3 regions of the Halomonas sp. SCS19 genome follow, and region 2 is predicted to be linked to each of the others. Evidence: predicted binding sites of a transcription regulator. Region 2 holds the regulator's gene; each other region holds the start of a gene.
What was found. Region 2 encodes sigma-54, which starts transcription at its own class of promoters, with help from an activator protein. Its sites were predicted from a motif close to TGGCACNNNNNTTGCTNT; they were not measured.
Positions count from the first base shown of each region.

Region 1: NFH97_RS07940 (P-II family nitrogen regulator) is a predicted target of sigma-54. The motif match lies at 1,211-1,228, and genes of this name have one in related genera.
Region 3: glnA (glutamate--ammonia ligase) is a predicted target of sigma-54. The motif match lies at 1,507-1,524, and genes of this name have one in related genera.

Region 1 covers NZ_JAMSHN010000001.1:1,846,354-1,850,189, forward strand. The annotation lists gene NFH97_RS07930 (YifB family Mg chelatase-like AAA ATPase) at 1-406, opposite strand, end outside; gene NFH97_RS07935 (accessory factor UbiK family protein) at 526-906, opposite strand; gene NFH97_RS07940 (P-II family nitrogen regulator) at 1,292-1,630, shown strand; gene NFH97_RS07945 (ammonium transporter AmtB) at 1,680-2,930, shown strand; gene glnK (P-II family nitrogen regulator) at 3,121-3,459, shown strand; gene NFH97_RS07955 (DUF3820 family protein) at 3,633-3,836, opposite strand, start outside.
Region 2 covers NZ_JAMSHN010000001.1:238,894-242,729, forward strand. The annotation lists gene lptA (lipopolysaccharide transport periplasmic protein LptA) at 1-173, shown strand, start outside; gene lptB (LPS export ABC transporter ATP-binding protein) at 173-898, shown strand; gene NFH97_RS01025 (RNA polymerase factor sigma-54) at 1,169-2,581, shown strand; gene hpf (ribosome hibernation-promoting factor, HPF/YfiA family) at 2,741-3,049, shown strand; gene ptsN (PTS IIA-like nitrogen regulatory protein PtsN) at 3,055-3,540, shown strand; gene rapZ (RNase adapter RapZ) at 3,594-3,836, shown strand, end outside.
Region 3 covers NZ_JAMSHN010000001.1:2,390,246-2,394,081, forward strand. The annotation lists gene typA (translational GTPase TypA) at 1-494, opposite strand, end outside; gene NFH97_RS10385 (glycosyltransferase family 2 protein) at 661-1,191, opposite strand; gene glnA (glutamate--ammonia ligase) at 1,706-3,112, shown strand; gene NFH97_RS10395 (DUF4124 domain-containing protein) at 3,343-3,836, shown strand, end outside.

The DNA of each region.
Region 1 (3,836 bases), 1.6 Mb from region 2:
GGCGCCGCCCAGCCTGACGGGTGGCCATGGCGAAGGGCAGCATGCCGGCTACCGGCCGCAACCGGCCATCGAGGGCCAGTTCGCCGGCACACTCGACACCCTCCAGTGCGGCGGCGGGCAACTGGCCGGAAGCCACCAGCAGACCCAACGCGATGGGCAAATCGAAGCGTCCACCCTCCTTGGGCAGATCGGCGGGAGCAAGATTCAGGGTAATGCGGCGTAGCGGGTAGTCGAGGCCGCAGGTGGCGAGGGCGCTGCGCACCCGTTCGCGGCTTTCGCGCACTGCGGTCTCGGGCAGGCCGACCAGGGTCATGCCCGGCAGGCCGTTGGCCAGGTGTACCTCGACCTGCACCTCGGGGGCGTCCAGCCCCAGTCCCGCACGGGTGGCAATGATGGCAAGCGTCATGGGCTCCCTGCCTGACGGAAGGCTCATGACCAGTAGAGCACGCCCACCTCACCGGCGCCCCATGCCAGCCCCCCGCCAGGGCGGGCCGGCATATCTTGTGACGCTCTGCGTCCGAAGCCTCAGGCGGAGGGCTTGTCGGCTGAACCGCTCGACGCCTCGTCCTGCTTGCCCTGTTCCGGCACCGGCGGCACCGGTACCTCGGCGGCTTCCTCGGCCACGGCAGGCGCCGCGGTCGCTTCGCCAGCGGGCGCTGCACGTTCCTCGACCAGGCTCTCCAGCGCCGCTACCTGCTTTTCCAGCGCCTCGACCCGGGAGCGGGTGCGCTGCAATACGTCCATGAGGATGTCGAAATCCTCGCGTGACACCAGTTCGAGACGATCGAAGGCGCCACGCACCACCTGCTGGACCCCCTTCTGGATGTCTTCCGGGGCCTGGGAGGCGCCCTGCAAGCGCTCGCCGATCTGCTGTGCCAAACGGCTGATGCGATCCTGACTGACCATGATGGCTCTCCTTGAAACGTCGATGGGAACTCCGTTGCCGACAGGATACGCAAGCCGGGCGCCCAACGCATGCTTCGTGGCCCTTGCCCATTGGCGCCCGGCGCATTGGCGACTCCCTGATACCTACACGCGCCCCGGCACGCGACCCGACACAGCATGCTCGCCAATGACGCACCACCAATGCGCGCCAGCACCAAAACAGTGCATTAACTTTGATGCAGTGCCGCAAACTCGCGGGTGTTTTTCGTCTCTTGCTTTCCAAAACAACCACAAGCCATTGTAAACAAAGCTTTTGCCAAATTTATGGCACGTATATCGCTATGCATAGATATCCATGCACCGAGCGGAAACAAGCCGCCACCTTATGCACGTAGGGAGCCATGCCATGAAACTGATCACCGCCATCATCAAGCCCTTCAAGCTGGACGACGTCCGCGAGGCGCTGGCCGACAACGGCGTCCAGGGCATCACCGTGACCGAGGTCAAGGGCTTCGGCCGCCAGAAGGGCCACACCGAGCTATACCGCGGCGCCGAGTATGTCGTCGACTTTCTGCCCAAGGTGAAAGTCGAGGTTGCGATCGACGAGGCCCGACTGGACAGCGTGCTGGAAGCCATCTGCAACGCGGCCAACAGCGGCAAGATCGGTGACGGCAAGGTGTTCGTCACGCCGCTGGAAGACGTCATCCGCATTCGCACCGGCGAGCGCGGCTCCGACGCGGTCTGATCCCCGTCCCCTGACCCGACTTCCGATAAAAATATAGCGAGACACTTCCATGGTCGATATCAGTGAACTCAGCTACGCGCTGGACACCTTCTACTTCCTTATCTGCGGCGCCCTGGTCATGTGGATGGCCGCCGGTTTTGCCATGCTCGAGGCCGGCCTGGTCCGGGCCAAGAACACCGCCGAGATTCTGACCAAGAACATCGTGCTGTTCGCGGTCGCCTGCACCATGTATCTGCTGGTGGGCTACGCCCTGATGTACTCCTCCGACGCCGGCGGCTTCATCCCCAACCTCGGCTTCTTGATCGGCGCCGAAAACAGCGTCGATGCGGTGCTGGCAGGTGGTGAAGACGCACCCTACTACTCGGCCCGCGCCGACTTCTTCTTCCAGGTCGTGTTCGTGGCCACCGCCATGTCGATCGTCTCCGGCGCTGTCGCCGAGCGCATGAAGCTGTGGGCCTTCCTGGCCTTCGCCGTGGTCATGACCGCCGTGATCTATCCGGTCTCCGGCTACTGGACCTGGGGCGGCGGCTGGTTGTCCGAAGCAGGCTTCTCCGACTACGCAGGTTCCGGCATTGTCCACATGGCGGGTGCCGCTGCAGCCCTGGCCGGTGTGCTGGTGCTCGGTCCGCGCAAGGGCAAGTACGGCAAGAACGGCGCCATCTACGCCATTCCCGGTGCCAACATGCCGCTGGCGACCCTGGGTACCTTCGTCCTGTGGCTGGGATGGTTCGGCTTCAACGGCGGCTCCGAGCTCAAGCTCTCCGACGTGTCTTCCGCCAACAACATGGCCCAGGTGCTGGTGAACACCAACGCTGCCGCCGCCGGGGGTGTCATCGCCGCGCTGATCCTGGCCAAGATCTGGTTCCGCAAGGCTGACCTGACCATGGCCCTGAACGGCGCCATCGCTGGCCTGGTCTCCATCACCGCCGACCCGCTGTCCTCCACGGCCCTCGGCGCCACCCTGATCGGTGCAGTCGGCGGTGTCCTGGTGGTGGTCGCCATCGTGGTCCTCGACAAGCTGCGCCTGGACGATCCGGTCGGTGCCATCTCCGCCCACGGTGTGGCCGGTATCTGGGGTGTCCTGGCGGTCCCGCTGAACAACGCCGACGCCACCTTCGGCGCCCAGATGCTCGGCATCATCGGCATCTTCGCCTGGGTCTTCATCGCTAGCCTGGTCGTGTGGCTGATCATCAAGGCAATCATGGGTGTGCGTGTCAGCGAAGAAGAAGAATACGAAGGCGTCGACCTGGCCGAATGCGGTCTCGAAGCCTACCCCGAGTTTAACGTCGCCAAGAAGTAAGCCTGAGCTTACCCGCGACACCAGTGAGCTGGCGTGCTCCTCCTGGCCCCTTCGGGGGCCTTTTTTATTGCTGTTCGCCAGGGGTATGCTTTGTCACACTAGTCAGGACAGGCGCAACGGCGCGCCGCCAACGGGTTGGCGCCAGGCACGACCGACGCCGCCCCCACACGGACAGGATGAGGAACCCGCCATGAAACTGGTGACCGCGATTATCAAGCCATTCAAGCTCGACGACGTCCGCGAGTCGCTCTCCGAGATCGGTGTTCAGGGCATCACCGTCACTGAAGTGAAGGGCTTTGGCCGTCAGAAGGGCCACACCGAGCTGTACCGGGGAGCCGAGTACGTGGTCGACTTTCTGCCCAAGGTGAAGCTTGAGGTGGCGGTCGACGACGGTATGACCGAGCAGGTCATCGAAGCCATCGTCCAGGTCGCCAACACCGGCAAGATCGGTGATGGCAAGATCTTCGTCACTCCCCTTGAACAAGTTATTCGTATCCGTACCGGCGAAACCGACAAGGACGCTGTCTGACCGACGATGGCAGCTGTCTTCAGCCACCCCCCTTGAGCAGGTCATTCGTATCCGTACCGGCGAGACCGACAAGGATGCTGTCTGACCTCGACCGACAAGGACGCGGTTTGAGCTCGACCGACAAGGGTGCGGTCTGACGACGGCGACCGGTTCTCCCCGCCAGGTGGCGCCGCTCAGCCGCGGCGTCGCAACGGCTCCAGCAGGTCGCTCAGGCCGTTGTGGTCGATCTCGTGCATCAGCGCCAGCAGGCGTCCGATCTCTCCGGGGGGAAACCCGACCCGGGCAAACCACGCCAGGTAAGGCCCGGGCAGATCGGCGATCAAGGTACCTTGATGCTTGCCGAAAGGCATCGGCAAGGTAACCAGGCGTTCCAGGTC
Region 2 (3,836 bases):
GCATGGAGCTGATCGACCAGGCTGAGCTGCACAAGGCCAATGACACCTTCGACGGTGCCTATCTGGAGTACTTCCTCGATCGCCGCGTGGTCCAGGCCCGCTCCAGCGCCCAGGGCGTCCAGGGCGAGCAGCGCATTCGCATGACCCTCGAGCCGGAAAGCCAAGGAAACTGATGAAGACTCTCCACGCTCGCCATCTGGCCAAGAGCTACAAGAAGCGTCGCGTCGTCCAGGACATCAGCCTGTCGATCGAGCAGGGCAGCATCGTCGGTCTGCTGGGCCCCAACGGGGCCGGCAAGACCACCTCCTTCTACATGATCGTCGGCCTGGTCAGAGCCGACGCCGGCAGCATCAGCATCGATGATCGGGACCTGAGCCGCGCGGCCATGCATCAGCGCGCGCTGGCCGGTATCGGCTACCTGCCTCAGGAGGCTTCGATCTTTCGCAAGCTGTCGGTGGCCGACAACATCATGGCGATCCTCGAGACCCGCAAGGACCTCGACCGCGAGGGCCGAGAAGCACGTCTCGAGCAACTCCTCGAGGACTTCCACGTCAGCCATATTCGCGACAACCCCGGCATGAGCCTGTCCGGCGGGGAGCGGCGCCGGGTCGAGATCGCCCGCGCCCTGGCCACCGAGCCGGCCTTTATCCTGCTCGATGAACCCTTCGCCGGGGTCGACCCGATCTCGGTGGGCGAGATCAAGTCCATCATTCGTCAACTCAAGGCCCGCGATATCGGCGTCCTGATCACCGATCACAACGTGCGCGAGACCCTCGATATCTGCGATCGTGCCTACATCGTCGGCGACGGCCAGATCATCGCCGAGGGCAGCGCCGAGTCCATCCTCGCCAACCAGCGCGTCAAGGAGGTCTACCTGGGCGAGAACTTCCGCCTTTAGACCGCAGGGCCGCCCGACAGCCGCAGTCGCATCAAGCGGCCGCAACACTTGCCAGCATCAGCATCCAACCGCCGGCCCCGAAAGGGTCGGCCTCACCTTGCACACAGGGCCTCCCTCGAAAGAAGCACCTCCCCCCCTACCAAGTTGTTCCACATCGACCTTTTCACTCCCTCCCACAGGTCAAAAAACACCAACTTGGCAAGATGCTTGCATGTCTGATGACTCGTCGTTAGGGTAAAGCCTTTCGACAACACTGGTGGATCCCGACCCATGGCCCTCAAGGCGTCACTGCAGCTGCGCATCGGTACCCAGCTGACCATGACCCCGCAACTGCAACAGGCGATCGGCCTGCTGCAGCTTTCGACCCTGGACCTGCGCCAGGAGGTCCAGCAGGCGCTGGAGGCCAACCCCATGCTCGAACTCGAGGACGAGTTCGGCGAACAGCAGACCAGGGAAGCCGTGGAAGATGACTGGGCGGATCAGATCCCCTCGGAGCTCAGTGTGGACAGCGACTGGTCCGACACCTACCAGGACCTGGGCACCACCCCCGCCGGTAGTGGCGAGGCGCCGGATTTCGAGCGCCAGGCAAGCTCCCAGTCACTGCACAGCCACCTGAGCTGGCAACTGGCGATGCTCGACGTCAGCGACCAGGAGCGCCTGATCGCCGAGAGCCTGCTCGACGCGGTCAACGCCGACGGCTATCTCGAGCAGACACTGGATGACATCGCCCAGGGGCTCGAGCAAGACGGTCGTCGCCCCCCTCCCCTCGCCGAGGTGGAGGCGGTGCTGGTTCGGCTGCAACAGTTCGAACCGACCGGAGTGTTCGCCCGCGACCTGCGCGAGTGTTTGATGCTGCAACTGGATAGTCTGCCTCGCGATACCGTCCTGCTGCCCCAGGCCGGACGACTGGTAAGACAGTTTCTCGAGGCGCTGGCCAGCGGCGACCGACGTCTGCTGAAGCGCCGGCTAGGACTCGATGACGACCAACTCGACAGCGTCATCGAGCTGATCCGAAGCCTCGACCCACGTCCCGGCAGCCAGTTCGGTGACAGCGATAACGACTACGTCATTCCCGACCTGGTGGTACGCCACACCGAAGAGGGCTGGCGCGTTGAACTCAATCCGGATGCAATGCCCCGACTGCGCATCCAGCCCGACTACGCTGCGCTGATTCGGCGCGCGGACAAGAGCCAGGACAACCAGTTCCTCAAGGACCACCTGCAGGAGGCGCGCTGGCTGATCAAGAGTCTGTCCAGCCGCAACGACACCTTGCTGAAGGTCGGCCGGGAAATCATGGTGCGTCAGATCGACTTCCTCGAGCAGGGAGAAGCGGCCATGAAACCGTTGGTGCTGGCCGATATCGCAGACAAGGTGGAGATGCACGAGTCCACCATCTCCCGCGTGACCACCCAGAAGTTCGTGCACACGCCTCGCGGCGTGTTCGAGTTGAAGTATTTTTTCTCGAGCCAGGTCGGCCAGGATGGCGACGCCCATTCCAGTACCGCCATTCGCGCCATGATCAAATCGTTGATTCAAAAGGAACCTGCCCGCAAACCTCTGTCGGACAGCAAACTGGTGGAATTGCTGGCGGAAGACGGCGTCAATGTCGCCAGACGCACCGTGGCAAAGTACCGGGAAGCCATGAATATTCCGTCTTCCAGCGAGCGCAAGCGACTGCGCTGAGGCCTTGCGCTGCGGCGTCGCTAGCCTAGTTATCGGGAAAGCGCAAGCACTTGAAATTTCGCATGACATCTGCGTCTTTCTGCGTAGCGTCGAGGGGGTTTGCAGGATCGGAAAAAGGGTTACAATCAAGCCACCACCCGAAAGAGCAAGGAGCCTGTCATGCAAGTCAACATCACCGGCCACCACGTCGAATTGACCGATCCCCTGCGTGACTACGTACAAGAGAAGCTCGCCCGTGTGGAGCGCCACTACGACAACATCACCAACGTCCAGGTGACCCTCTCGGTGGAAAAGGAACGCCAGCTGGCCGCCTGCACCCTTCACGCCGCCGGTGCCGACCTGCATGCCGAAGCGCAGGACGGCGACATGTATGCTGCTATCGACGCCCTTGCCGACAAGCTGGACCGCCAGCTGGTCAAGCACAAGGAAAAATCCCAAGCCCGCGCCCAAGGCGCCGGAATTCGCTGACTCTCATGACATTGGAAGCCATTCTCCCTCCCGAGCGCACATTGTTCGATGTCCCGGGAGGCAGCAAGAAGAGGGTGCTGGAGTTTTTCAGCACCTTCATTGCGCAGAACACCCCGAGCCTGGACAGCCAGGAGGTCTTCAGTCGGCTGATCGGACGTGAGCGCCTGGGCAGTACCGGCATCGGCAATGGCGTCGCCATTCCCCATGCCCGCAACCCCCACTGCAAGGCGCCCATCTCCGGCTTCCTCAAACTCGCGGAACCTGTCGACTTCGATGCCATCGATGGTGAGCCCGTCGATCTGGTGTTCGTGCTGCTGGTGCCGGAAGAGGCCGACGACGCCCATCTTGCCCTGCTCGGCCAGGTCGCTGGCGTCATGAACGACGCCGACACACGTCACCGTCTGCGCCACGCCAGCTCCCAGCGCGAGCTTCACGAGCGCCTGCAGGAAGCCATCCGCCAACAGGCGCCAGGGGACGACACTCCCTCCTGATCGCGGCCTTGCCTAGGCCATCAGCAATGGACGCCTGCCCAAGGAGACAGGACATGCAGCTCGTGATCATCAGTGGTCGCTCCGGCTCGGGAAAGTCCGTGGCCCTTCAGGCCCTGGAGGACCTGGGGTTCTACGCCATCGACAACCTTCCCGCGACCTTGCTGGGCGCCTTGGTGGACGAGCTGGAAAACGGTCATTCCCGCCGTATCGCCGTCAGCGTCGACGCCCGCAACCTGCCTGAGGCGCTGGAACGCTTCCCCGCCCAGCTGGCGTCCCTCAAGCAGAGTCCGATCGAC
Region 3 (3,836 bases), 2.2 Mb from region 2:
AAGTCGAGCTGCTCGTCGCTGGCGCCGAGGTTATCGAACAGGTCGAAGATCTGGTCGATGACCCAGTCCGGGCGTGCGCCGGGGCGATCGATCTTGTTGACCACCACGATCGGCTTGAGGCCCTGATCGAAGGCCTTCTGGGTGACGAAGCGGGTCTGCGGCATGGGGCCGTCGACGGCGTCGACCAGCAGCAGTACCGAGTCCACCATCGACATCACGCGCTCGACCTCGCCGCCGAAGTCGGCGTGTCCAGGGGTGTCGACGATGTTGATGTGGTAGTCCTGTCCCTCGGGGGAATTCCAGCGGATCGCCGTGTTCTTCGCCAGGATGGTGATACCGCGTTCCTTCTCCTGGTCATTGGAGTCCATGATGCGCTCCTGACCCTCGGCCTTGCGGTCCAGAGTGCCAGACTGACTCAACAGCTTGTCGACCAGGGTGGTTTTGCCGTGGTCGACGTGAGCGATGATGGCGATGTTGCGAAGATTCTCGATCACGACGGGATCCTGCTGGAAAAAGTGGGGCAGCATTATAGGGCCTGGGCGATGACAACGACCAGCCTTGTTGGCGCCAATCTCGGCATCGATCCTCAAGATGCTGAACTATCAAGCACCTGCGAAGCGAAAAAAGTAGGCGAAATCGACAGAAAGGACGATCTGACGCTCAGGCGCGCTGCACGACCATCTTGGCGCGACAGGCCTTGAGGCGAGTGGCGAGGTCCTCTACCGCGCTCAAGTCCAGCGACGGGTCGAAGCCTCCCAGTCGATCGAACCAGGTACGTTCGACGCCCAGGGCCCGGGTCGGAGTACGTCGCAGCAGGCTGAGCAGCGATAGCGGACAGGGGCGAGCAGGACGCACCACCGGGCGCGAATCATCGCAGGCGGCTGCCATCATTCGCTCGACCCAGTGGGTGTCCAGAGGGCCGAGGCAGAAGCCGAGCATGCGTCCATTGCTGTGGGAGGCGGCCAGGTTGAGGCGCCGCCCCATGGGCGCGGGCCGGCTGCGCACCTGGCGATAGCCGACGACGGCGTGTTCGCCCGGTTCGCCCAGTAGTGGTGGCGCCATATCGCCATCGTCGATGACGAGGATCTCGCCTCTTCCCTGGAAGAGGGCGACCTGCTGGCGTGCTTCCGCGAGCCGGCGAGGCAGTTCCTTGCCGGTAAGTCGGACATCTATGATCAAGCTGATTTTCACGACGACACTCCGAGGAGGGTGACGCCGGCCGGCAGGAGAGGCGGTCGGAGTCGAACGTAATAAAGTGTATCTTTGCGTTGCGAAAGGTTCCAGCGCCCACTGACACCTCACGATCGGCCCGGCAGAGTTTATAGATCCTGTCACAAAGGTCCAAAGTGGTGCATCGCAGCCTTTGTTGCACTATTTCGGTGCATTAGGCGGCGACTCCTGTAGACGGTGGGCCTTTGTGCCCTAAGCTGGCGCAAAGGGTCTGTTTGGATAAAAAAGATTTGAAACAATGGGTTGAGATTTTTTTGGTCGATGCTGGTGCAATGCTGGCACGCAATCTGCATTGTGGTTGGCAGTGTCATCGTGTCGCGCACGTTGCCATGGGCAGTGTCCCGGGAGCGTGCTACAAAGGATCCCGGTACCCCTTTTGTTCCCTGGATCATCCCCCGTTTCAAACCGGTGACATGGGATTGGCGCCGTTGCGCAACGCTCGAGTCACGAGACAAGTTCCACTCTGGAGGACCACATGTCAGACAAGACCCTCGCCCTGATCAACGAACATGATGTGAAGTGGGTTGACCTGCGCTTCACCGATACCCGCGGTAAAGAGCAGCACGTCACCATTCCGGCCGCCGAGGTCGACGAAGAGTTCTTCGAGAATGGCCAGATGTTCGATGGTTCCTCCATCAACGGCTGGAAGGGCATCAACGAGTCCGACATGATCCTGCGTCCGGAGGACGGCACCGGCTTCCTCGACCCCTTCACCGAAGACGCGACCCTGATCCTGCGTTGCGACATCATCGAGCCGGCCACCATGCAGGGCTACGAGCGTGATCCGCGCTCCATCGCCAAGCGCGCCGAGGCATACCTGCAGTCCTCTGGCCTGGGCGATACCGCCTTCTTCGGCCCCGAGCCCGAGTTCTTCATCTTCGACGAGGTGCACTGGAAGGCCGATATCGAAGGCGCCATGTACAAGATCAGCTCCGAAGAGGGTGCCTGGTCCACCGACCGCGCCGTCGAAGGTGGCAACCTCGGTCACCGTCCGCGGGTCAAGGGCGGCTACTTCCCGGTTCCGCCGGTGGACAGCTTCCATGACATGCGCGGTGCCATGTGCAACACCCTCGAGGCCATCGGTCAGAAGGTCGAGGTGCACCACCACGAGGTGTCCAACGCCGGCCAGAACGAGATCGGTGTTGCCTTCAACACCCTGGTCAAGAAGGCCGACGAAGTTCAGGAAATGAAGTACGTGATCCACAATGTGGCTCACGCCTACGGCAAGACCGCCACCTTCATGCCCAAGCCGCTGGTCGGCGACAACGGCAGCGGCATGCACGTCCACCAGTCTTTCTGGAAGGACGGCCAGAACCAGTTTGCCGGTGACGAGTACGCCGGTCTGTCTGAAATGGCGCTTTACTACATCGGCGGTATCATCAAGCACGCCCGCGCCCTGAACGCCTTCACCAACGCTTCTACCAACTCCTACAAGCGTCTGGTGCCGGGCTTCGAAGCGCCGGTCATGCTGGCCTACAGCGCCCGTAACCGTTCTGCTTCCATCCGTATCCCGTACACCGCAAGCCCGAAGGGCAAGCGTGTCGAGGCGCGTTTCCCCGACCCGACCGCCAACCCCTACCTGTGCTTCGCGGCGATGCTGATGGCCGGTATCGACGGCATCAAGAACAAGATCCACCCCGGCGACGCCATGGACAAGAACCTCTATGACCTGCCGCCGGAAGAAGGCAAGGCCATCCCGACCGTGGCCGAGAGCCTCGACCAGGCGCTGGCAGCCCTCGACGAGGACCGCAGCTTCCTGACCGAAGGTGGCGTCTTCACCGACGACATGATCGACGCTTACATCGAGCTCAAGAACGAGGACGTCGAGCGCCTGCGCATGGCGACCCACCCGATCGAGTTCGACATGTACTACAGCTGCTGATCGGCATAACGCCTCGTGCGTTCCGTCGGCCCCGCGATGATCGCGGGGCCGATTTTTTTTGCGCGGGCCTTGCGCCTGGGCAAGGGATTCCCTTGGCTCGGGTCGTGGCTGACGTCATCCTCGTCAGGGGAAGGTCGGCGAGGGCAATCACGATGATGCAGCGGTGGACGCGCAGGGCAGGCCGGGAGAGGGGCGAGAGCGCTCCCTCGTCGCCGTGTCGACCGTCACTGATGGCCATTGCCTTGCTGGCAGCGTCCGGGCTGGCGTTGCCGGTGGCAGAAACCGTGCCGGCGAGCACCATCTATCGCAGTGTCGGTCCCGACGGCGTCGTGCGCTACAGCGATACGCCCTCGGTCGGCGCCCGCGCGCTGGCACCGCCGCCGTTGTCCAGCGCCCCTGCGCTGGATGTGGCGGCGCCCACCAGGCCGACGGCGCCTTCAGTACCAGGCCCGGATAGCGACGCCGATATCTTCCAGCCCCACGATGTCCTGGCCATCGCCTCTCCGGCGGATGGCAGCGTGTTGCCCACGGGGGCCGGGGGAAGATTGAAGGTGCTGGCCGCGATCAGCCCGCCTCCGGCGACGGGGGATCGCCTCGGCCTGGAGGTCGACGGTGTGCTCGCCACCAGCGTCACCGGCATCGGCCCACTGTGGCTCACCAATCTGGAGCGTGGCGAGCATCGCCTGGGCCTGGTGGTGCTGGCCCCGTCGGGAGAGGTGCGTCA